Regions from separate parts of the Streptomyces sp. NPDC003035 genome, predicted to be linked through region 1. Evidence: riboswitches for the same ligand, from Rfam matches in the RefSeq annotation. Region 1 holds a riboswitch; each other region holds the start of a gene.
What was found. Region 1 has a riboswitch for thiamine pyrophosphate ahead of thiC (phosphomethylpyrimidine synthase ThiC). Riboswitches for the same ligand answer to the same signal wherever they lie in the genome.
Positions count from the first base shown of each region.

Region 2: linked by a shared signal. The riboswitch ahead of ACFYV5_RS06670 (thiamine ABC transporter substrate-binding protein) and the one ahead of thiC (phosphomethylpyrimidine synthase ThiC) in region 1 are both predicted to bind thiamine pyrophosphate.
Region 3: linked by a shared signal. The riboswitch ahead of thiO (glycine oxidase ThiO) and the one ahead of thiC (phosphomethylpyrimidine synthase ThiC) in region 1 are both predicted to bind thiamine pyrophosphate.

Region 1 covers NZ_JBIAPJ010000004.1:499,915-507,609, reverse strand. Annotated here, with positions in the region: gene ACFYV5_RS15540 (metallophosphoesterase) at 245-1,435, shown strand; gene ACFYV5_RS15535 (hypothetical protein) at 1,595-2,419, shown strand; gene ACFYV5_RS15530 (hypothetical protein) at 2,416-2,967, shown strand; gene ACFYV5_RS15525 (hypothetical protein) at 3,051-3,773, shown strand; gene thiC (phosphomethylpyrimidine synthase ThiC) at 3,839-5,614, opposite strand; TPP riboswitch at 5,608-5,754, opposite strand; gene ACFYV5_RS15515 (YibE/F family protein) at 5,826-7,181, shown strand; gene ACFYV5_RS15510 (SsgA family sporulation/cell division regulator) at 7,257-7,691, opposite strand.
Region 2 covers NZ_JBIAPJ010000002.1:97,368-105,062, forward strand. Annotated here, with positions in the region: gene ACFYV5_RS06655 (hypothetical protein) at 1-136, shown strand, start outside; gene ACFYV5_RS06660 (ABC transporter ATP-binding protein) at 336-1,394, opposite strand; gene ACFYV5_RS06665 (iron ABC transporter permease) at 1,394-3,007, opposite strand; gene ACFYV5_RS06670 (thiamine ABC transporter substrate-binding protein) at 3,046-4,113, opposite strand; TPP riboswitch at 4,201-4,311, opposite strand; gene rlmN (23S rRNA (adenine(2503)-C(2))-methyltransferase RlmN) at 4,341-5,447, opposite strand; gene ACFYV5_RS06680 (SDR family oxidoreductase) at 5,710-6,609, opposite strand; gene ACFYV5_RS06685 (SRPBCC family protein) at 6,743-7,228, shown strand; gene ACFYV5_RS06690 (phytoene desaturase family protein) at 7,232-7,695, shown strand, end outside.
Region 3 covers NZ_JBIAPJ010000008.1:374,038-381,732, reverse strand. Annotated here, with positions in the region: gene pknB (Stk1 family PASTA domain-containing Ser/Thr kinase) at 1-1,514, opposite strand, end outside; gene ACFYV5_RS26480 (thiazole synthase) at 1,702-2,496, opposite strand; gene thiS (sulfur carrier protein ThiS) at 2,502-2,702, opposite strand; gene thiO (glycine oxidase ThiO) at 2,699-3,871, opposite strand; TPP riboswitch at 3,869-3,981, opposite strand; gene ACFYV5_RS26465 (hypothetical protein) at 4,036-4,377, shown strand; gene ACFYV5_RS26460 (NAD(P)/FAD-dependent oxidoreductase) at 4,406-5,620, shown strand; gene ACFYV5_RS26455 (Rv2175c family DNA-binding protein) at 5,699-6,064, shown strand; gene thiE (thiamine phosphate synthase) at 6,152-6,802, shown strand; gene metF (methylenetetrahydrofolate reductase [NAD(P)H]) at 6,916-7,695, shown strand, end outside.

The DNA of each region.
Region 1 (7,695 bases):
CCGGATGCAACGGATGCCCGGATCGGGCCGGGCTCAAACCCGGCCCGGCCCGGCCCCGACCCTGGCCTAGACCTTCTCAATTCGGGCGAAACAACCGGTGAACCCGGAGTGGACCCGGATTCACCACCCCTGGTGCGTCACACAGGCGGACCCTCATTCCTATGATGGGCGCACGACACCGCGGACCACCCCGACCAGGCCGGTCCGCGATGTGCAGGGCATCGCGACGGTGGTGGAGGGGTCGATGACTCAGGGGGCCGGGCAGGAACCCGTGGTGCGCACGGCGACATTGCGTGACTTCCGCGTACCGCCGTACGCCCGGGTACCCGTGCAGGGCCATGCGGGCGAGCCTCCCTCCGAGGCCCCCGGTGGCCCGGTCGGCGCGTCCGTCGGGCCACTCGACCCCACCCTCCACCTCCCTCTGGCCGGCGGCGCGTCCTCCATCGTCGCCGTCGCCACCGGGCACCCCGGCAACGCCTTCCCGGACGGGGACCTGCCCGAGGGCTACACCCCCACCGAGCGTGACCTCCCGGTCATCAACCGGGGAGACACGGTGCAGGTCCGGGTCGACCCGGTCGCGGCTCCTGCCCCCGCGCCGGCCCCGGCAGGCGAAGGTCCCGGGCCGCTCTACGTGGTCGGCGACGTCCACGGCTATCTCGACGAACTCCTCGCCGCCCTGCACGCGCAGGGCCTCATCGACGAGAACGGCTCCTGGGCCGCCGGCAACGCCCGCCTCTGGTTCCTCGGCGACTTCACCGACCGCGGCCCCGACGGCATCGGTGTCATCGATCTCGTCATGCGGTTGTCCGCCGAGGCCGCGGCCGCCGGCGGCTACTGCAAGGCCCTGATGGGCAACCACGAGCTGCTCCTGATCGGCGCCAAGCGCTTCGCCGACACCCCGGTCAACTCCGGGGCCGGCACCGCCACCTTCCAGGCCGCCTGGCTGCTCAACGGCGGCCAGAAGCACGACATGGACCGCCTCCAGGACGTCCACCTGCAGTGGATGTCCCGGCTCGACGCCGTCGTGGAGGAGGACGGGCACCTCCTGGTGCACTCGGACACCACCGCCTACCTCGAGTACGGCAGCACGATCGAGGACGTCAACGAGACCGTCCACGAGATCATCAACCGGAACGACGCCGACGAGGTCTGGGACCTGTTCCGGAAGTTCACCAAGCGCTTCGCCTTCCGCGACGACGCCGGCCCCCAGGCCGTCCAGGAGCTGCTCGCCACCTACGGCGGGCGCCGGATCGTGCACGGTCACAGCCCCATCCCGTACCTCCTCGGACAGGTCGGGACGGAGGACGGTGAGGAGACGTCCGGTCCGGTCGTCGACGGTCCGCATGTGTACGCGGACGGCCTGGCGATCGCCATGGACGGCGGAGTGACCATGGCCGGAAAGTTGCTGGTCGTCCAACTCCCCCTGAACGGCTGACGCATAACCCTGCGCATCCGGGGAAGTCGATTTCGGGAAACCCCCTGTCACCCTGTGCCGTAACCGCAATACCATCGGCTCATCCGTAGCAGGCTCTCCTCCGTTTCCGCCCAACTGCCCGTTCTCCACGGACAATGCGGCCTTACGGAGCATCGGGGGATGCACATGAACGTGGCTCCGCACCTGCTGACCGAGGACCGCGCCGAGTACGAGCGCATCCTCGACGATGCACTGCGTCACGCGCACGACCGTCCGGATCTCGCCGAGATCGGGAAACGGCTCACGTCCGAACAGCTGCGCACGATGGCGCTGAGCGCGACAGCCCTGATCACCGCCGCGGCGGCGGTGGAGTACGACCACTTCGTCAAGGTCCGCGCGGAGGGCCGCTCGTCGAGCGGTACGAGCGTGATGGGCGCCGTTCTCGCGGCGGACGGGGAGGCGGCGGGCGGAGGTCCGGGCGCGGGCATCGTCGCGGTCGTCACGGTCCTCGCCCCGGTGCTCTCTGGCACGGCCGCGGTGATATTCCTGCTGGTCGGAGCCGTTCTCAAGGTGGTTTCCCCCACGCTCGTGTTCGCCGACACGCTGCTGACGGCGGGCTGGTTCTTCGGGGCCGTCGGCGCCGCCGGACTGCTCTGCGCGGCCGTCGGACTCCTCCTGACGGCCCTGCGCAACCGCTCCACGGAAGTGGGCGCCGGGGTCGCGGGCGAGCAGGACGACGAGCTCTCCCGGGCCCGCGACGCCTGGCGCCTCGCCCTGCTGGAACGGGGCATCCTGCCGTTCCTGCGGGAGGCCCTGGCCGACCCCGCCACGCGCCCGGCCCCGCCCCTGCCGCCGCAGCGCACGAACCGCATACCGAAGATCGGCTACAGCGGACCGAACTTCTCGAGCCCGAGCGAGGGCGCCTCGGGCACGCGCCCGAGATTCAGCAGCCCGGACTTCACCGGTCCCGACTTCGGGTCCCCGGAGAGCCGGTCCGCCGAGTGATCCGAACGAACACCGGCGGCGGGCACACGCGGGCCGCCGGGGCCGGGGGCGCCGTGCGCGTCCTGGGCGTCGTGGCGACCCTGGCGCTGCTGACCGCCTGCGGGGGCTTCGCGGGGTCCACCCGTCCGTGCACCTTGATCGGTTCGCCCGCCGGTATCCGGGTGGAGCTTGCTCCGGAACGGGCGGACAGGGCCACCGGTGCGAGACTCACGATCTGCTGGGACGACGTATGTCACCAGCGCACTCTGAGGCTCCGCACGGAAGCGCCGCCGGGCGACCCCGTGATGACGACGGAGAGCGCCGCCGCGGACCACACTCCCGAGCCCGCCAAGTCCATCGGTCTGCCCGGTTTCGCGGTCGTGACGGGCCTCCCCCAGAAGCCGGTACGGGTCACGCTGGTGCTCACGGACCGGCACGGCGCCGCGCTCCTCGACCGGCAGATCACCCTCACACCGAAGCCCACCCACCCCAACGGCCCCTCCTGCTCACCCGGCGGCCCGCAGGCCGGCCTGACGGTCACGAAGGACGGCTCACTGCTCCCCCTCTGAACGACGCACGGGACGCGTCTCTGGTCGCCGACTGTTGTCACGACTAGCGTCGGCTTCTCATCCACACCAGTACCGGGAGACTCATGCACGCCCGCGCACCACGGCTGACGACGACAGCCGTGACAGCTGTCATCGGAGTGTTCATCGCATCAGGGTGTGCCCCGGCGCAGGAGTCGAAGAACGACGGCGTAGCGCCAACCGCCACTCCTTCAGCCAAGGTTCCGGTGACACCCCTGACGGTGGCTCAGCTCAAGACCTTCGCCTTCAAGGACGGAGAAGTCCCGCAAGCCCACGAGCCCATCGAGGTGAGCGAACCGGCGCCCGAGGGCAGCGGGCGCAGCTTCCCGCCCATCTCCGAACCCTCTTGCCGGCCGCTCATCGACGTCCGCTCGGGCGAGGGTTCATTCGCTCATGTCTTCCAGACTTTCAACTGGAAGGAGAACATCATGGGCGGCGGCTCCACACTTGCCTCCTACCAGGCCGGCAAAGCCGAACAGCGCTTCGCGGAACTCAAGCAGGCCCTCGCCACCTGCCGGTCGTACGAGGGCGAGGGCTGGGTCGGGAAGTTCAAGGCGACAGTGAAGACGGAGGCACCGCCGCAGGTCGGCGACGAGGCCGTGGCCTTCCGCGAGATCATCCCCATGGGGCCGGAACAGCCCGGAGACCGGAACGAGCAGTTCATCGTGGTACGCACGGGGAACACCATCGCCACGTTCTCCGAGCTCAGCGTAGGCGCAGGCCTGTCGTTCCCCGCCGAGCTGGTCAGTCGCCAGGTGGAACGGCTGCGGAACGCTCAGCGGCCCTGATCACAGGCGAACGCGACCGGCCGACGACGCCCCCGTAGCCGTCGGCCGGTCACATCCCTCCCCGGTCAGTCCGCCAGCGGCAGGTAGACCCGGTTGCCCGCGGCCGCGAACTCCTTGGACTTCTCTGCCATCCCGGCCTCGATCTCCTCCGACTGGAGGTCGCCGCCGTGCTCGCGCCGGATGTCCTGCGAGATCTTCATCGAGCAGAACTTCGGGCCGCACATCGAGCAGAAGTGCGCGGTCTTCGCGGGCTCCGCCGGCAGCGTCTCGTCGTGGAACTCACGAGCCGTGTCCGGGTCGAGCGCCAGGTTGAACTGGTCCTCCCAGCGGAACTCGAACCGCGCGTCCGACAGCGCGTCGTCCCACTCCTGCGCCCCCGGGTGCCCCTTGGCCAGGTCGGCCGCGTGCGCCGCGATCTTGTACGTGATGACGCCGGTCTTCACGTCGTCGCGGTTCGGCAGGCCCAGGTGCTCCTTGGGCGTGACGTAACAGAGCATCGCCGTGCCCCACCAGGCGATCATGGCGGCGCCGATGCCGGAGGTGATGTGGTCGTACGCCGGAGCGACGTCCGTGGTCAGCGGGCCGAGGGTGTAGAACGGCGCCTCCTCGCAGATCTCCTGCTGGAGGTCGATGTTCTCCTTGATCTTGTGCATCGGGACATGGCCCGGGCCCTCGATCATCGTCTGGACGTTGTGGCGCTTGGCGATCGTGTTGAGCTCGCCGAGCGTCTTCAGCTCCGCGAACTGCGCCGCGTCGTTGGCGTCCGCGATCGAACCGGGGCGCAGACCGTCGCCCAGCGAGTACGTGACGTCGTACGTCGCCAGGATCTCGCAGAGCTCCTCGAAGTTCGTGTAGAGGAAGTTCTCCTTGTGGTGCGCCAGACACCAGGCGGCCATGATCGAACCGCCGCGCGAGACGATGCCGGTCTTGCGACGGGCGGTCAGGGGCACGTACGGCAGCAGTACGCCGGCGTGCACCGTCATGTAGTCGACGCCCTGCTCGGCCTGCTCGATGACCGTGTCCTTGTAGATCTCCCAGGTCAGCTCCTCGGCCTTGCCGTCGACCTTCTCCAGGGCCTGGTAGAGCGGCACGGTGCCGATCGGCACGGGGGAGTTGCGCAGCACCCACTCGCGGGTGGTGTGGATGTTGCGGCCGGTGGAGAGGTCCATGACCGTGTCCGCGCCCCACTTGGTGGCCCAGGTCATCTTCTCCACCTCCTCCTCGATGGAGGAGGTCACGGCGGAGTTGCCGATGTTGGCGTTGACCTTCACCAGGAACCGCTTGCCGATGATCATCGGCTCGATCTCCGGGTGGTTGACGTTCGCCGGGAGCACCGCGCGACCCGCGGCGATCTCCTCCCGTACGACCTCGGGGGAGACGTTCTCGCGGATCGCGACGTACTCCATCTCCGGGGTGATCTCGCCCCGGCGGGCGTACGCGAGCTGCGTCACCGCCTGGCCGTCGCGCCCCCGGCGGGGAAGCCGCGGACGGCCGGGGAAGACCGCGTCGAGGTTCTTCAGCCCACCGCCGCGCGGCGAGGTGTGCTTGATGCCGTCGTCCTCGGGACGGACCGGGCGGCCCGCGTACTCCTCGGTGTCGCCGCGGCCGATGATCCAGTTCTCGCGCAGCGGCGGCAGGCCCCGCCGTACGTCGGTGTCGATGGTGGGGTCGGTGTACGGACCGGACGTGTCGTAGAGCGTCACGTCCTTGCCGTTGGTGAGGTGCACCTGCCGGACGGGCACTCGGAGGTCGGGGCGCGAACCCTCGATGTACCCCTTGTGCCAGCCCGGCTTGCGCTCGTCCTGGCTGGTGGCAGGCGTGCGTGCATCCTGAATGGTCATGAGACCGATCTCCCTACGCCGGCATTACCCGGTAACAGGTTCGGCGGTCGGCGCAGCCTCCTCCCGTACGTACGTCAGTACGCGCGTACGGTGATCAGCGCCCTCTCAGCCCGGTGCTCCGAGCTCCCGCGTGTGCAAAGGTGCCACCACGCTAGCGTCAATCCGGCCGTGCTGAACAGTGGGCCCCCACCGTTCTTGCGATGATCGGTCGGTGACTTCCTCGCAGCAGACCCCAGAACCCGACGGCCACGGCGGACATGGCGGACATGGCGACGCGGGCCACGGGCATGGCCACGCCCACAGCCATGGGCCGGCCGCGCCCGTCTCCCGCCATCTGCGCAGGGTCATCGCCGCGGTGCTGATCCCGTTCGCCACGGCCGTGGTGGTCGGTCTCGCCGTCCTGTGGCCGGGGGGCGCCCCCGAGCACGAGCGCACCGGCGTCGGTTTCGACCGGCAGACCTTCCAGGGCAAGGTCGTCGCGGTCGAGCAGGTCGACTGCAGGGACGTGAACGCCGCCCAGGTCCCACCGACCGGGGACACCTCCACGCCCGAGGGCCGTGAGGCCGTCAACGCCCAGCAGGGGAAGTGCGAGAAGGCGACCATCGAGGTCTCCGACGGCCCCGACAAGGGCCGTACCTTCACGGAGATCGTGCAGCCGGACGCGCCCCGTCAACTGGATCAGGGACAGGGCGTGGTGGTGGCGTACGCCCCCGACGCCCCGCGCGACCTGCAGTATTCGGTGACGGATGTGAACCGCAAGGTTCCGCTGACGGTCCTCGCCCTGATCTTCGCGCTCGCGGTCGTGCTCGTCGGCCGGCTGCGCGGCGTGATGGCGCTGATCTCGCTCGCCGTGAGCTTCCTGATCCTGACCTTCTTCATCCTGCCGGCGATTCTCCAGGGCTCGAATCCGCTGGTGGTCGCGGTGGTCGGGTCCAGCGCGATCATGCTGATCGCGCTCTACATGTGTCACGGCCTGTCGGCCCGTACCTCGGTCGCGGTGCTCGGCACGCTGATCTCACTGCTGCTGATCGGGCTGCTCGGTTCGCTCTTCATCGGCTGGGCGTCGCTCAGCGGCAACACGGACGACAACACGGGTCTGATCCACGGCCTCTACCCGGACATCGACATGTCCGGCCTGCTGCTCGCGGGCATCATCATCGGTTCGCTCGGTGTCCTCGACGACGTGACGGTGACCCAGACCTCGGCGGTGTGGGAGCTCCACCAGGCCGATCCCCGGATGGGCCCCCGTGCGCTGTACCGGGCCGGGATCCGGATCGGCCGCGACCACATCGCGTCCGTGGTGAACACGCTGGTGCTCGCCTACGCCGGTGCGGCCCTGCCCCTGCTGCTGCTCTTCTCGATCGCGCAGAGCAGCGTGGGGACAGTGGCCAACAGCGAGCTGGTCGCGGAGGAGATCGTCCGGACGCTGGTGGGATCGATCGGTCTCGTCGCGTCGGTCCCGGTCACCACCGCGCTGGCCGCCCTCGTGGTCTCCGCCGACCGGCCGGGCGACCTCGCTTCCGAGAAGCGATCGTCCAAAGGTGGGCGCCGCCGCCGGGCGAAGTGATCGGCCGCTCCGGGCGCTCCCGGCCGGGGAGCGCGCCGGGGAGCGCCGGGCTCCCGGGGCAGCACGCCGGGGCGCTCAGCCTGCGTTCTCCTCTGCCAGAATCCGGCCGAGAGCGGCTTCCAGATGGCCTTCGAAGTCGCCCAGCGTTCGTTCCTGACCAAGCGGAACCAACCTGTCCGTACGGTCGAGGAAGGCGACGAGCGGCGGAGCGCTGGCCCGGAACAGGGCCCGGTCGCTGCCGACCTGGAGCCGGATGGAGACGTCCGAAAGTGCCTCGGGTGCGGTCGGCGCGATGTGCACATCACCGTCCCCGCTCGGTCGGTTGATCCCGTCCAGCAGCAGTTCCCGTCCGAACGCCCAGGTCACGGGCGCGTCTCCGGGGAGATGGAAGGTCATCCGTACCGCGTAGGGGTCCCGGGTCTCGTACCGGAGTTCCACCGGGATCCTGAAGGAGAGCTCCTCGGAGACGAGGAAGCTCATCAGGACCTCGGCCTGAACCGACTCTCGCATCATG
Region 2 (7,695 bases), on a different contig from region 1:
CGCGGTGGCGGTGGCCTGGTTCGGCGCGCCGGAGGGCCACGAGGCGGGAGCCGTCCACGACGCCGAGGCGGAGGCCGGGAACGCCGAGGAAGCGCCGTCCCGGGAGTCGCGAACCGGCTCCCCGGCCCTGCGCTAGGGGGTGTCTTGTCGATCAGACCGGGTCAGGGAGCGGGGTCTGGTGCCGTGGATCGCAAGGCGGAGGAGGGAGACAACGCGGAGCGTTGGCGACCGACGACAACGCGGCGAGGCGCGGCACCAGGGCACGCGAGCCCGGCCTGATCGGCAAGACACCCCCTAGGGGGCGTCCTCCGGCCCCGCCGGCCACCCCGCCGGCCTTAGAGCCGGTCCCCCGCCAGCACCACGACCTCGTCCGCCGCGAAGGTCACGCCGACCTCGGCGCCCTCCTCCGGTGCGTCCCGGAGGGTGCACTCCGCCTCCAGCACGGGACCGTCCGCCGGTCGGAGCAGGACGGCGACGTGGGTGCCGCGGAAGGTCCGGGCTTCGACGGTGCAGGTCAGGCCGTCCTCAGGGGCGCCGAGGCGGACGCCGCCGGGGCGTACGAGGATCTTCCCCGCGCCCTGGGGTGCCCCCTCCGGCACCGGGAGCTTCCCCCACACCGTGTCGGCCGCGTCCCCGCTCACCGTCCCGGCCACCACGTTGTCGAACCCCAGGAAGCGCGCCACGAACTCGGAGGCCGGGCGCTGCCAGACCTCCAGCGGAGTCCCGGACTGGGCGATCCTGCCGTCCCGCATCACGACGACCCGGTCGGCGAGCGCGAACGCCTCGCCCTGGTCGTGGGTGACGGCGAGCACCGTCGTGCCCAGCCGGTGGAAGAGCCGGCGCAGCTCGACCACGAGCCGCTCCCGCAGCGTTCGGTCCAGCTGGCCGAGCGGCTCGTCCAGCATGAGGAGCCTCGGCCGGGGGGCGAGCGCGCGGGCGAGCGCCACGCGCTGCTGCTCGCCGCCGGAGAGCGAGGCGACGGCCCGCCGCCCGGCTCCGGGCAGCCCGACGAGCTCCAGCAGCTCCGCCACACGCCGGTCGCGGTCCGCCTTCCCCATCCGTGCCGCGCCGGGCTCGCCCGGGCCGGGGGCTCGCATCCGCAGTCCGAAGGCGACGTTGCCGCCGACGTCCCGCTGCGGGAAGAGCTGGTGGTCCTGGAACATCAGCCCGACGCCGCGCCGGTGCACCGGCACCCCGGTCTGGTCGCTGCCGTCGAGGATCACCCGGCCCTCGTCCAGGCGCTGCAGTCCGGCGACGACCCGCAGCAGTGTGGACTTTCCGCTGCCGCTCGGCCCGAGCACGCACACGATCTCGTGCTCGGCGACCTCCAGGTCCACCGAGTCGAGGACGGCCCGCGCCCCGAACCGTACGGTCGCGTCCTTGAGCGTCAGCATCAGAACTCCCCGGAGGTCCGGTCGGTGCGGAGGCGTTCGAGGAGCAGCAGGGCCACCGCGCACACCACCATCAGGATCGTCGAGAGGGCCATGGCCTGGCCGTAGTTGAGGTCGCCGGGCCGGCCGAGCAGCCGGGCGACGGCGACCGGCAGCGTCGGGGTGTCGGGCCGGGCGATGAAGACGGTCGCGCCGAACTCCCCGAGCGACACGGCGAAGGCGAATCCGGCGGCGATGAGCAGGGCCCGCCGTACCAGCGGCAGATCGACCTCGCGCCAGGCCCGCAGCGGCGAGGCGCCGAGGACGGCCGCCGCCTCCCGCAGCCGCTCGTCGACGGCCCGCAGGACGGGCAGCATCGTCCGTACGACGAAGGGGACACCGACCAGGGCCTGGGCGAGCGGGACGAGGATCCAGCTCGCCCGCAGGTCGAACGGCGGCTCGTCGAGCGTGATCAGGAAGCCGAAGCCCACCGTCACCGCCGACACCCCGAGCGGCAGCATCAGCAGCGCGTCGAAGCCGCGCACGAGCCGCCCGGCCCGCCGGGTGAGGGCCGCCGCCGCCAGTCCGCCGATCACCAGGGCGATGCCGGTGGCGACGAGGGCGTACCGGAGTGAGTTCCCGATCGTGTCGAGAAGGGGCACGAGGAAGGTGCCGGAGGGGTCCGTGGAGCGCAGGGCCCGGTAGTAGTCGAGCCCGTAGCCGTCGGGCGTGGCGAGGGACCGTTCGACGAGGACGCCGAGCGGCAGCACGATCAGCAGGGCGACGGACAGCAGGACGACGCCGAACAGCCCCCACTGGCCGGCGCCCCGGGGACGGCGCGCGGTCTGCTCGGGCACGACCAGCTTCAGCGCCGTCTCGCGCCGGCGCACGGTCCGGGCGTGCACGGCGAGGACGACGCCCACGGCGCCGAACTGCACCATGGTGAGGACGGCGGCCGTCGTCAGGTCGAAGCGGTCGACCGTCTGCCGGTAGATCTCCGTCTCCAGGGTGGAGTACGTGGAGCCGCCGAGGATCTGGACGACGGCGAAGGAGCTCGCGGTGAACAGGAAGACCATCAGCGCGGCCGCGGCGACGGAGGGGGCGAGCGCCGGCAGGGTCACGGTGCGCCAGGCGGTCCAGCGGGAGGCGCCGAGGACCCTGGCCGCCTCCTCCTGGCGGGGGTCGAGCTGCGCCCACAGGCCGCCGACGGTGCGGACGACGACGGCGTAGTTGAAGAAGACATGGGCGAGGAGGATCGCCCAGACGGTGGTGTCGAGGCGGACCCCCCACCACTCGTCGAGGAGCCCGCCCCGTCCGACGAGCGCCAGGAAGGCGGTGCCGACCATGACGGTCGGCATGACGAAGGGCACGGTGACGACGGCGCGCAGCAGCCCCTTGCCGGGGAAGTCGAGGCGCGCGAAGACGTACGCGCCGGGCAGCGCGATGAGCAGCGTCAGCCCGGTGGAGGCGAGTGCCTGCCAGAGCGTGAACCAGAGGACGTCGAGGATCTCCGGCCGGCTCAGCGTCTCGCCGAAGCGGCCGAACCGCCACGCGCCGTCGACGCGCAGCCCGCGCTCGACGATCGAGGCGACGGGCCAGGCGAAGAAGAGCGCGAAGAAGGCGACGGGCACGACCATCAGGCCGAGCCGCGCCGCGCTTCCCCTGCGGTCGGGAACTACTTCAGAACGAGCGACGACCACTGCTGGATCCACTGGTCGCGCTTCTCGGCGATCTTGGCGGGTGCCATGGTCTGCGGCTTGTCGACGACGACACCGTGCTTCGTGAAGAGCTCGGGCAGGGTGGCGTCCTCGACGACCGGGTTGACGAACATCTGCAGCGGCATGTCGTCCTGGAACTTCTTGGAGATCAGGAAGTCGATCAGCGCCTTGCCGCCCTCGGTGTTCTTCGCCCCGTTCAGCAGTCCGGCGAACTCGGTCTGCCGGAAGCAGGTGCCGGTGGAGACCCCGGTGGGGGCGTCCTTGGGCTGCGGCTCGGAGTAGAGGACCTCGACGGGCGGGCTGGAGGCGTACGAGACGACCAGCGGCCGGTCGCCCTTGGCCTTCTTGCCGCCGGCGGAGCCGGAGAACTCCTGGTTGTAGGCGAGCTCCCAGCTGTCGACGGTCTTCACGCCGTTGGCCTTGAGCTTCTTCCAGTAGTCCTGCCAGCCCTCGTCGCCGTACTGCGCGGCGGTGCCGAGCAGGAAGCCGAGGCCCGGGGAGGACCGCTCGGGGTTCTCGACGACGAGCAGGTTCTTGTACTGCGGCTTCGCCAGGTCGTCGAAGGTCTGCGGCGGCGCGAGCTTCTTGTCGGCGAAGAACTTCTTGTCGTAGTTGACGCAGATGTCACCGGAGTCGATCGGGGTGACCCGGTGCTCCTTGTCGAGCCGGAGCTCGGCGGGGATCCGGTCCAGGCCCTTCGCCTCGTACGGGACGAAGATCCCGTTGTCGAGGGCGCGGGAGAGCAGGGTGTTGTCGACGCCGAAGAACACGTCGCCCTGCGGGGAGCCCTTGGTCAGGATCTCCTTGTTGACGGCCTCGCCGGCGTCGCCGCTCTTGAGGACCTTGACCTGGAAGCCGGTCTGCTTCGTGAACTCCGCCAGGACCTCCTTGGAGGCGTTGAAGGAGTCGTGGCTGACGAGCGTGACGGTCTTGTCCGCGCCCGTCGTCGCGCCCTTGTCACCGGATCCGCCGCACGCGGCGAGGGTGGTGACGCCCAGCGCGGCGGCGATCGCCGCCGCGGCCATCTTCTTGGTGCTCACTGAAAATTCCTCCTGGGTATGACCAGGAAGAGACGCGGCCCTGCCCACCGGAAGGCGGGCAGGGCGCAACAGCTCGAGTTACGACCGAACTTCCTACCCAGAATGACCTGGGCGAGGTTCAGAGGGTCTGCGGTCCTACGGTGACCGCACTCTCAGCGCTGTGGCGCTCCCCTGTCGGAATATGGAGATGTGTTCGAGCACAGAGTACAAGGTCAGCGTTCGGACGCCGCCAGCTGTCCACAGGCACCGTCGATCTCCTGACCGCGGGTGTCACGGACGGTGACGGGGACGCCGTGGGAGGCGATCGCCTCGACGAACGCCTTCTCGTCCTCGGGACGGGAGGCGGTCCACTTCGAGCCCGGGGTCGGGTTCAGCGGGATCAGGTTGACGTGCACGCGCTTGCCCTTGAGCAGCCGCCCGAGGAGGTCGCCGCGCCAGGCCTGGTCGTTGATGTCCCGGATGAGGGCGTACTCGATGGAGATCCGGCGGCCGGACTTCTCGGCGTACTCCCAGGCCGCGTCGAGGACCTCGCGGACCTTCCAGCGCGTGTTGACGGGCACGAGGGTGTCGCGCAGCTCGTCGTCGGGCGCGTGCAGCGAGACGGCGAGCCGGCACTTGAAGCCCTCGTCGGCGAAGCGCAGCATCGCGGGCACGAGACCGACCGTGGAGACGGTGATCCCGCGCTGCGAGAGCCCGAGCCCGTCCGGCTCGGGGTCGGTCAGCCGGCGGATGGCTCCGACGACCCGCTTGTAGTTGGCCAGCGGCTCACCCATGCCCATGAAGACGATGTTGCTGAGCCGCGCGGGCCCTCCGGGCACCTCGCCGTCGCGCAGGGCGCGCATCCCGTCGACGATCTGGTGCACGATCTCGGCCGTCGACAGGTTCCGGTCGAGCCCGGCCTGTCCGGTGGCGCAGAACGGGCAGTTCATCCCGCATCCGGCCTGCGAGGAGATGCACATGGTGACCCGGTCCGGGTAACGCATGAGGACGGACTCGACGAGCGTGCCGTCGTGCAGCTTCCACAGGGTCTTACGGGTGGTGTCGTCGTCGCACGAGATGTGCCGGACCACGGACATCAGGTCGGGCAGCAGCTCGCCCTGCAGCTTCTCGCGGGAGGCGGCGGGGATGTCGGTCCACTCGGCGGGGTCGTGGGCGTACCGCGCGAAGTAGTGCGTGGACAGCTGCTTGGCGCGGAACGGCTTCTCGCCGATCGCGGCGACGGCCTCCTTGCGCTCGGCGGGCGTGAGGTCGGCGAGGTGCCGCGGCGGCTTCTTGGCTCCGCGGGGCGCGACGAAAGTGAGTTCTCCGGGCTTGGGCATGGTGCTACCAGTGTCGCAGACGCGCGCGCGTGACCCAGGGCACAAGCCCCGCGCGGGGCACGGACGTACGTGAGCCCCCGGAGCGGTAACTCCGAGGGCTCGGTTCGGGCCGTTCTCTTGGAAGGGAACACGACCCGATGTACACCATCGCTGCGCCTGGGGCCGATGTTACGACTCCGCTCGATCGCCGCTCAGGGCCGCGAGCACGTGATCCAGCTCGTGCGGCATCACCGGGGCTCCCAGTCCGTCACGGAAGGGTCTGTCACCAGCCGTCCCCGCAGCCACCGCCCCGGGAGCGGTCCGCCTCGCCTCCCGGGCCGAGCGGGCCCGTGGGCGTGAGGGCGCGCTCGTCGAGGCGGGACAGGACGTGCCGGGCGCGGTGCGCGACCAGCGAGGGCAGCAGGGGGCGGACCGACGGAACGAGGCGGATCCAGGGCGGGAGGCCCAGGAGGGGGCGGCGGCGCTCGATCCCCGTGGCCAGCCGCTCGCCGACCCCGTCGAGGGCGTGCACCCGCGAGGCGCCCCAGGGCATGTGGAGCCGTACCTCGCGCATCACCCGGTGGTCCTCGGCCGCCCGGATCATGTCGGTGTCGGTCCAGCTCAGGCGCGCCACACCGACCGCCACGCCCCGGTGCGCGACCTCCGCGCGCAGGGCGTGCGCGAACGCCTCGACTCCGGCCTTGGACGCTCCGTACGCCGTCATCATCGGCGCCGGGGCCAGCGCCGCGAGTGAGGAGATCTGCAGGTAGTAGCCGCGGGTGGCCAGCAGGGCGGGCAGGAAGACGCGGGCGGTGACGGCGCTGCCGACGAGGTTGACCTCGACGACCCGGCGCCAGGTGACGAGGTCGGTGCGGTCGAACGGTCCGCCCGCGGCGATGCCGGCGTTGGCGACGACGACCGACGCGGGCCCCAGCCGCCGTTCGACCTCCCCGGCCACGGCCGTCATCCGCCGCTCGTCGGTCACGTCGGCCGGCCAGAAGTGGGCGGTGGCGCCGGCCTCCCGGCAGCGGGCGGCCACCCGGGCGAGCTCGCCCTCCTCGTGGCCCAGGACGGCCACGCGCGCCCCCCGGCGGGCGACGGCCAGGGCGACCTGCTCCCCCACACCGCGCGCGGCACCCGTGACGACCGCCGTACGGCCGCGCAGTGGTGAAGCTCCCGTCATGGGTCCACGGTAGGCACAGGGACGGATGGACCGCGCGGGATCGGGAACCCGCACGCCCGGAGCCCGTACGCCCCGAACCCGTACGTCCGAGACGACCGGCGTCCCGGACGACTTCTCGACGTGGGAGGACCCCATGGCCGTACGACACCAGCTCATCCGCCGGAGCCCCGAGGACGTCTGGGCCGTCCTCGCGGATCCCTCGCGCTACAGCGAGTGGGTGGTGGGCACCTCCGACTCGGAGCCTCTGGACGGCGACTGGCCCCAGGTCGGGTCCCGGCTGCGGTACACGGTCCGGCTCGGCCCGTGGTCGGGTCACGGCGAGACGATCGTGCGCCGCTGCGAGCCGGGGGCCGAACTGGAGCTGGAGGCCGTCGCCCAAGGCATCGGAACTGCCCGGATCGCGCTCGTCGTGAGCCCGTGGGGCGAGGAGACGCTGGTCATCTGTGACGAGCACCCGCTGCGCGGCCTGGGCGGCCGCTGGCACAACACCCTGTCCGACTCCCTGATCGAGCTCCGGCACCGGGGCATGCTCGCCCGGCTCGCCCGGACCGTGGAGAACCGACAGGGCGAGGACCGGACGGGCAGGACGGGCGGGGCCTCGCCGACCCGGGTGGTGTGACCCGTGCCGGACGCCGTGGTGATCGGAGCCGGCCCCAACGGGCTGGTCGCCGCCAATCTCCTCGCGGACGCGGGGTGGAGCGTGGAGGTCCTGGAGGAGCAGCCCGAGCCGGGGGGTGCGGTCCGCAGCGACCGCGGCGTCCACCCCGACTACGTCAGTGACGTCTTCAGCGCCTTCTATCCGCTGGCCGCCGCCTCCCCCGTGCTCGCCCGCCTCGATCTGGAACGCCACGGCCTGCGCTGGAGTCACGCCCCGCGGGTCCTGGCGCATCCGCTGCCGGACGGGCGGTGCGCGGTCCTCTCACGCGACCTGGAGGCGACCGCGGCGGGACTCGACGATTTCGCGGCGGGCGACGGCGAGGCCTGGCGGGGCATGTACGCCCTGTGGGAGCGGCTCGGCGGGGACATCGTGCGGGCTCTGTTCACCCCCTTCCCGCCCGTCCTGCCGGCGCTGCGTCTCGCCACCCG
Region 3 (7,695 bases), on a different contig from region 1:
GGGACGCCCTTGCTCACCACGAGGGCCACGGCCGAGTCCGGGCTGCGCTCGGTGCCGGGCTCCGGGTCGGAGCTGATCACGGCGCCCTGCGCGACGTCCTCGCTGAACGCGGTCGTGATGACGCCGGGGGCCAGGCCCTCCTTCGCCAGGAGCCGCTTGGCCTCCGCCAGCGGCTTCCCCTTGAGGTTCGGGACCTTCACGATCTCGGGGCCGCGGGAGATCGTGAGCGTGACCGTGCCGTTGCCCCGGATCCGTTCGCCGGAGGCGGGGTCGGTGGCCATGACCGTGCCCCGTTCGTACACGTCGCTGAAGGCGCGCTTCGTCGCGCCGACGTCGAGACCCGCGTCCGTGAGCCGCTTCGTGGCCTTCGCCTCGGTCTGGCCGAGGACGGCCGGTACGCGGGTGAACTGGCCGGAATTGATGTACCAGACACCCGCCCCGAGCCCGAGTGCGACCAGGACGGCGGCGAGGACGAGCAAGGGGCCGCGGGGCCGGCGCGGAGCGCGCCGGGACTCCGGCGGGAGGTCGGGCGGCGGCACGGCCAGCCGGCTCGTGTGCTGCACCGGCTGCGCTGACGGCGGCAGGACCTTGGGGATGACGCTGGTCAGGTCCTCGGAGCCCGTACGGTCCTCCGGGCGCGCCTGCGGCGGTACGGCGTCCAGCTGCTCGTCCCCGAGGGCGGCGCGGGCGTCCCGGGTCAGGGCCAGGAGCGCGACGGCGTCGTGCGGCCGGACGTCGGGGTTGCGGGCCGTGGCGCTCGCCACCAGCTCGTCCAGTTCGAGGGCGAGCCCGGGCACGGCGGCGGACGGGGCCGGGACGTCGGTGTTCAGGTGGCGGTAGAGGACCTGTGCCGGGGTGTCACCGGAGTGCGGCTTGCCGCCGGTCAGCATCTCGTACAGGACGACACCGCAGGCGTACACGTCGGCGCGGGTGTCCGCGGTGCCGTGCTCGATCTGCTCGGGGGCGAGGTACGACACGGTGCCGAGGACGGAGCCGGTGGTGTTCGTGGCCGAGCCGACGGCCCGTACGAGACCGAAGTCGGCGACCTTGACCCGGCCGTCGTCCCCTATCAGCACGTTCTCCGGCTTCATGTCCCGGTGCACGAACCCGGCCCGGTGCGCGGCTCCCAGGGCGGCGAGCACCGGCTCCAGGATGTCCAGCGCCGCGCGGGGCTGGAGCGCCCCGCGCTCGCGCAGCACGTCGCGCAGCGTGCACCCGGCGACGTACTCCATGGCGAGGTAGACGTACGCGCCGTCCGCGCCCTGGTCGAAGACCCCGACGACGTTGGGGTGGGAGAGCCGGGCCACGGACTTGGCCTCGCGGATGAACCGCTCCACGAAGGTGGCGTCGGTGGCGAGGGCCAGGTGCATCACCTTGAGCGCGAGCACCCGGTCGAGGCGGATGTCGACGGCGCGGTAGACCGTGGCCATCCCGCCGACGGCGATGCGCGCGTCGACGCGGTAGCGCTCGTCGAGCAGCTGCCCGACGAGGGGGTCCTGGAGGGTCGTGTCCACGGGCCCGAGTTTACGAGCCCGGTCACCCCTCCTCGGCCGGGTCGCCCGGACTGCAGCGCACCTGTGACGAGGACCCCTCGCTCCGGGGACTGGCCCTGTGGGCGGCGGGTTCCGGGCGCAGCCCCGGGACCCCCCACCCGCCCCCGACAGGGTTTCGGGGAGGGGCGGGGTGGGGGAGATCACGTCGTCAGAACGCCGGGCGCTCCGGGTCCAGGGCGGCGCGGCCCTCCGTCGGGGACGAGGCCTCGGCGAAGTGGCGGCGGGGGATCCGGCCGGCCCGCCATGCCAGGCGGCCCGCCTCCACCGCGTGCCGCATCCCCTCCGCCATCAGCACCGGCTCCTGCGCGCGGGTCACCGCGGACGCCAGCATCACCGCCGCGCACCCCAGCTCCATCGCCAGGGCCGCGTCCGAGGCCGTCCCGGCCCCCGCGTCGAGGATCACCGGCACCCCGGCCCGCTCCACGATCAGCTGGAAGTTGTGCGGGTTGCGGATCCCGAGTCCGGAGCCGATCGGGGAGCCCAGCGGCATGATCGCCGCGCACCCCACGTCCTCCAGCTTCCGCGCCAGGACCGGATCGTCGTTGGTGTACGGCAGGACCGTGAAACCGTCGTCCACCAGCGTCTCCGCCGCGTCCAGCAGCTCCACTCCGTCCGGCAGCAGGGTCCGCTCGTCGGCGACGACCTCCAGCTTGATCCAGTCCGTGCCCAGCGCCTCCCGCGCGAGACGCGCCGTCAGCACGGCCTCGCCCGCCGTGAAGCAGCCCGCCGTGTTCGGCAGGACCCGGATGCCGAGCCGGTCCAGGACGGAGAGGACGGAGCCCTGCACCGTCGGGTCCAGGCGTCGCATCGCCACGGTCGTCAGTTCCGTACCGCTGGCGATCAGCGAGCGTTCGAGGACGTCCAGGCTGGGGGCCCCGCCCGTGCCCATGATCAGGCGCGAGGAGAACTCCGTACCGCCGAGGACGAACGTGTCGTCGGACATCGCGCTCAGCCCCCCTGCACCGCGGTGAGGACCTCGACCCGGTCGCCCTCGCCGAGGACGGTCGTGGACCACTGGCTGCGCGGCACGACGGTCTCGTTGACGGCCGCGGCCACGCCCGACGGCGCGGCGGAGAGGGTGGCGACGAGGGCGTCGAGGGTCGTGGGGGCGGCGAGGACGCGCGCCTCGCCGTTGACAGAGACGTTCATGCGGGCTGCTCCTGACGTACGTGAGCGGGGGAGAAGCGGCGGGGGGTGAAGGGGCGGGCCTCGTCCGGAAGCGCGCCGGTGGTGAGGAGCTCGGCCATCACCTCGCCGGTGACGGGGGTGAGCAGGACCCCGTTGCGGTAGTGGCCGGTGGCCAGGTGGAGCCCCGGCAGCGCGGTCGAGCCCAGCAGCGGCGCGTTGTCCGGGGAGGCGGGGCGCAGACCCGCCCGAGTCTCGGTGAGCGGCAGCTCGGTGATGCCCGGCACCAGCTCGTGGGCGTCGCGCAGCAGCTCGTACACCCCGCCCGCCGTGACGGTGGTGTCCCAGCCCAGCTCCTCGCTGGTCGCGCCGACCACCAGCTCGCCGTTCTCGCGCGGCACCAGATAGACGTGGCTGCCGCGCACGACGGCCCGCACGGTCCGGGACAGGAACGGCGCGTACGCCCGCGGCACGGTCAGCCGCAGCACCTGCCCCTTCACGGGGCGTACGGGCGGCAGCACGTCCTCCGGAACACCGGCGAGCCGGCCGCTGAGGCTGCCCGCGGCCAGCACCACCTGGTCCGCGGCCTCCGCGCGGCCGTCGGCGAGCACCACACCCGCCGCCCGGTCCCGTACCACCGTCAGCCGCTCCGCCAGGGCCCGGTGGAAGACCACCCCGGCCCGCTCGCAGGCGGTGACCAGCGCGGCCGCGAGCCGGCGCGGATCGACCTGGTGGTCGCCGTCGACCCGCAGTCCGCCGCGCACCCCCGGCGCCAGCATCGGCTCCAGACGGCGGCACTCGCGCCCGCTGAGCCACTCCGACTCCAGACCGCAGCGGGTCTGCAGGGCGTGCAGCTCGCGCAGGTGCGCCCGGTCGTCGGCGTCGAGCGCGACGGCGAGCGTGCCGCAGGCGCGGTAGCCCACGTCGTGTCCCGTGGCGTCCTGGAGCTCGGCGACGAAGTCCGGATAGCGGCGCGCGGAGGCGAGGTTGAGGGCGAGCAGGGTCTCCTCGCCGTAGTGGAGCTCGGTGACGGCGGCCAGCATCCCGGCCGCCACCCGGGCGGCCCCGCCGCCCGGCTCGGGGTCCACGACCGCGGTGCGCAGCCCGCGCTGCGCCGCCCGCCAGGCCGTGACCAGACCGATGATTCCGCCCCCGATGACGAGAACGTCAGATGTGCTGCATGTACGCGACATGGGCGTCCAGCCCCTCCCTTCGCCGGCATGACCCGGATCAGGTTCGTACGGTCGGAGGCCGGCCAGCCTCCCTCTCAGCCCGGTGCGTCCGGGCTCCCGCGAGTGCTCTACGTTGACGGTCAGACTAACCCCCGCCCCCGACGCCCAGTAAGGGAGCCTCCGCAGTGGCACGTTCTCTCGACGGACTGGTCCTCGCCCCCGTCGCCGACCAGGCCCCCGGTCAGGTGGGTACACGCACCCGGTTCACGTACCACGAGGAGGGCGGCCGGATCTGGGCCGAGTACGCCGGCGGAGACGTGGTCCGCGGGAATCTCGTCGGCACGCGCGCGGGGGACCGGCTCGACTTCCGGTACGTCCAGTTGAAGCAGGACGGATCCACCTCTTCGGGGCATTGCGTGTCGACCGTGGTGGAGCTTGCGGACGGGCGCGTTCGGCTGGAGGAGACCTGGGCATGGGAGTCCCAGGAGGGCTCCGGCACCAGTGTGGTCGAGCAGCTGCCTTCCTGACGGAATGTCAGATGCGTAAGGTGATCGGGTGAGCGAGCAGAAGCAGGCACAGCAGCGGGTCGTGATCGTGGGCGCCGGCATGGCAGGGGTACAGACCGCCGTCGCCCTGCGCGAACAGGGCTTCGGCGGACCGGTCACCCTCATCGGGGCCGAACCGCACCAGCCCTACGACCGGCCGCCCCTCTCCAAGGCGGTCCTCCTCGGCAAGGCCGAGGACTCCGCCTTCGACGTCGACTTCGAGGCGCTCTCCATCGAGCTGCGCCTCGGTCTCGACGTCACCGGGCTGCGCGCCGGGGACCACGAACTCGACACCGAGGCCGGACCCGTCCCGTACGACGTCCTGGTCCTCGCCACCGGAGCCGAGCCGGTCACCCTGCCCGGCACCGAGGGCGTGCCCGGAGTCCATCTGCTGCGCACCCTCGACGACGCCGCCCGCCTCAAGCCCGTCCTGGAGCTGCGCCACGACATCGTGGTGGTCGGCGCCGGCTGGATCGGCGCCGAGTTCGCCACCGCCGCGCGCGAGGCGGGGTGCGCCGTCACCGTCGTCGAGGCCGCCGACCGGCCGCTCGCGGGCGCGCTCCCCGTCGAGGTCACCGCCCCCATGGCGCAGTGGTACGAGGAGAGCGGCGCCGCACTCCTCACCCACGCGCGCGTGGCCGGCGTCGAACCCGGCACGGTCGTCCTCACCGACGGCCGGCGGCTGCCGGCCGACGCGGTCGTCGTCGGCATCGGCGCCCGGCCCGCCACCGGCTGGCTCGCCGGCTCCGGCATCGCCCTCGACGCGGACGGCTCCGTCACGGCCGACGACCGGCTGCGCACCTCCCTGCCCGACGTCTACGCCGTCGGCGACTGCGCCTCGTTCCCCTCCGCCCGCTACGGCCGACGGCTCCTGGTCCACCACTGGGACAACGCGCTCCAGGGTCCGCGCACCGTCGCCGCCGAGATCATCGGCGAGGTCCCCCGGCCGTACGACCCGGTGCCGTACTTCTGGTCCGAGCAGTTCGGCCGCTTCGTGCAGTACGCCGGACACCACGAGGGCGACACGGAGCTGCTCCGGCGCGGCGACCCGGAAGGACCCTCCTGGTCCGCGCTGTGGCTGCGCGACGGCGTCCTGGTGGCCCTGCTCGCCGTCGGACGCCCCCGCGACCTGGCCCAGGGCCGCAAGCTGATCGAATCGGGCACCCGCGTCGACCCGACGCAGGCCGCCGACCCCTCCGTCCCCCTGAAGGCGGCAGTTGGCTAGACACCCCCTAGGGGGGTTCTCGCGGGTCGGGCAGGGCTCGACTACCGACTGTCGGTCCGGGATGGCAGGCTTGGCCATGTGACCGAGATTGACGCAAGAATCGATGCTCTCGTCCCCGCCTGGCTCTACCTCCCCGACATCGCGGAAATGCTCGATGTCGAGGTGACGCGCGTGCGGCAGCTGGTCAAGGAGGGCCAGCTCATCGCCGTACGCCGTGGTGAGAACAAGGCGCTTCAGGTGCCGGCCGCCTTCATCGACGGCGACAAGGTGGTCAAGGGCCTCTCCGGGACCCTGACCCTCCTGAAGGACGACGGCTTCACCGACGAAGAGATGCTGGAGTGGCTCTTCACTCCCGACCCGACCCTGCCGGGCACGCCCGCGCAGGCGCTCAGCGAGAATCGCGGCACGGAGGTGAAGCGCCGCGCCCAGGCGCTCGCCGTCTGACGTACCGAAGACACCACACAGGTGGCTCCGTGGGGCCGGTCCCGGCCGGCCCCGCGGAACCACGGCACCCAACGGGGGGAAGCACCCATGTCCACGCCTCGCGAGCAGCTCGCCGACGCCCGGCTCTACCTGTGCACGGACGCCCGCAAGCGCCAGGGAGACCTGCCCGCCTTCCTCGACGCCGTGCTCTCCTCCGGCGTGGACATCGTGCAGCTCCGCGACAAGGGCATGGAGGCCGGCGAGGAGCTGGAACACCTCGCGGTGTTCGCCGACGCGTGCCGCCGGCACGGCACGCTGCTCGCCGTGAACGACCGGGCCGACGTCGCCCACGCCATCGGTTCCGACGTGCTGCACCTGGGCCAGGGCGACCTGCCCGTGCCCGCCGCCCGCGCGATCCTCGGCGACGAGGTGCTGATCGGCCGTTCCTGCCACGCCGAGTCCGAGGTGGACGCGGCGGCCGCCGAGCCGGGTGTGGACTACTTCTGCACGGGCCCCTGCTGGCCCACCCCGACCAAGCCGGGCCGGTACGCACCCGGCCTCGACCTGGTGCGGTACACGGCCGCCCTGGAGCAGGACCGGCCCTGGTTCGCCATCGGCGGGATCGACGAGACCACCCTCGACGAGGTCCTGGACGCGGGCGCGCGCCGGATCGTGGTCGTCCGGGCGATCACCGAGGCCGACGACCCGGCCGCGGCGACCGCCCGCCTCGCGAAGCGGGTCCGCGAGCGCTCGGCGTGATCTCCTCGGCGCAACGTCCGAGGGCGCGGTCGACTTCTCGGACGTTGTCCAAAAACGTGTCCATTCCTCGGACGCGGCTTCGTCGGCCGAAGACCCGCGTCTAACCTGCCCGTATGGCTCTTGGCACCGCTTCCACCCGCTCGGACCGTGCGCGCACGGTCCGCGACATCCTCGCCTCCGGCAAGCCCTCGTACTCCTTCGAGTTCTTCGCGCCCCGGACCGAGAAGGGCGAGCGGAGCCTGTGGAACGCCCTGCGCAGAGTGGAGGCGGTCGGGCCGAGCTTCGTCTCGGTGACCTACGGGGCCGGCGGCTCGACCCGTGGCGGGACGGTCAAGGCGACCCAGAAGATCGCCGGCGACACCACCCTCACCCCGGTCGCGCACCTCACCGCGGTCGACCACTCCATCGCGGAGCTGCGCAACGTCCTCGGCCAGTACGCCGACGCCGGCATCCGGAACATGCTCGCGCTGCGCGGCGACCCGCCCGGCGACCCGCTGGGGGACTGGATCGAGCACCCCGAGGGCGTGCGGTACGCCGCCGACCTGGTCCGGCTGATCAAGGAGTCCGGGGACTTCTGCGTGGGCGTCGCCGCCTTCCCCGAGATGCACCCCCGCTCCGCCGACTGGGACACGGACATCCGTCACTTCGTGGACAAGTGCCGTGCCGGTGCCGACTACGCCATCACGCAGATGTTCTTCGATCCGGACAACTACCTCCGGATGCGGGACAGCGTGGCGAAGGCCGGCTGCGAGACGCCGATCATCCCCGAAGTCATGCCCGTTGTGAACGTGAAGACCCTCGACCGGCTGCCCCAGTTGAGCAACGCCCTCTTCCCGGCGGACGTGAAAGAACGGATCCTCGCCGTCAAGGACGATCCGGCCGCTGTACGCTCC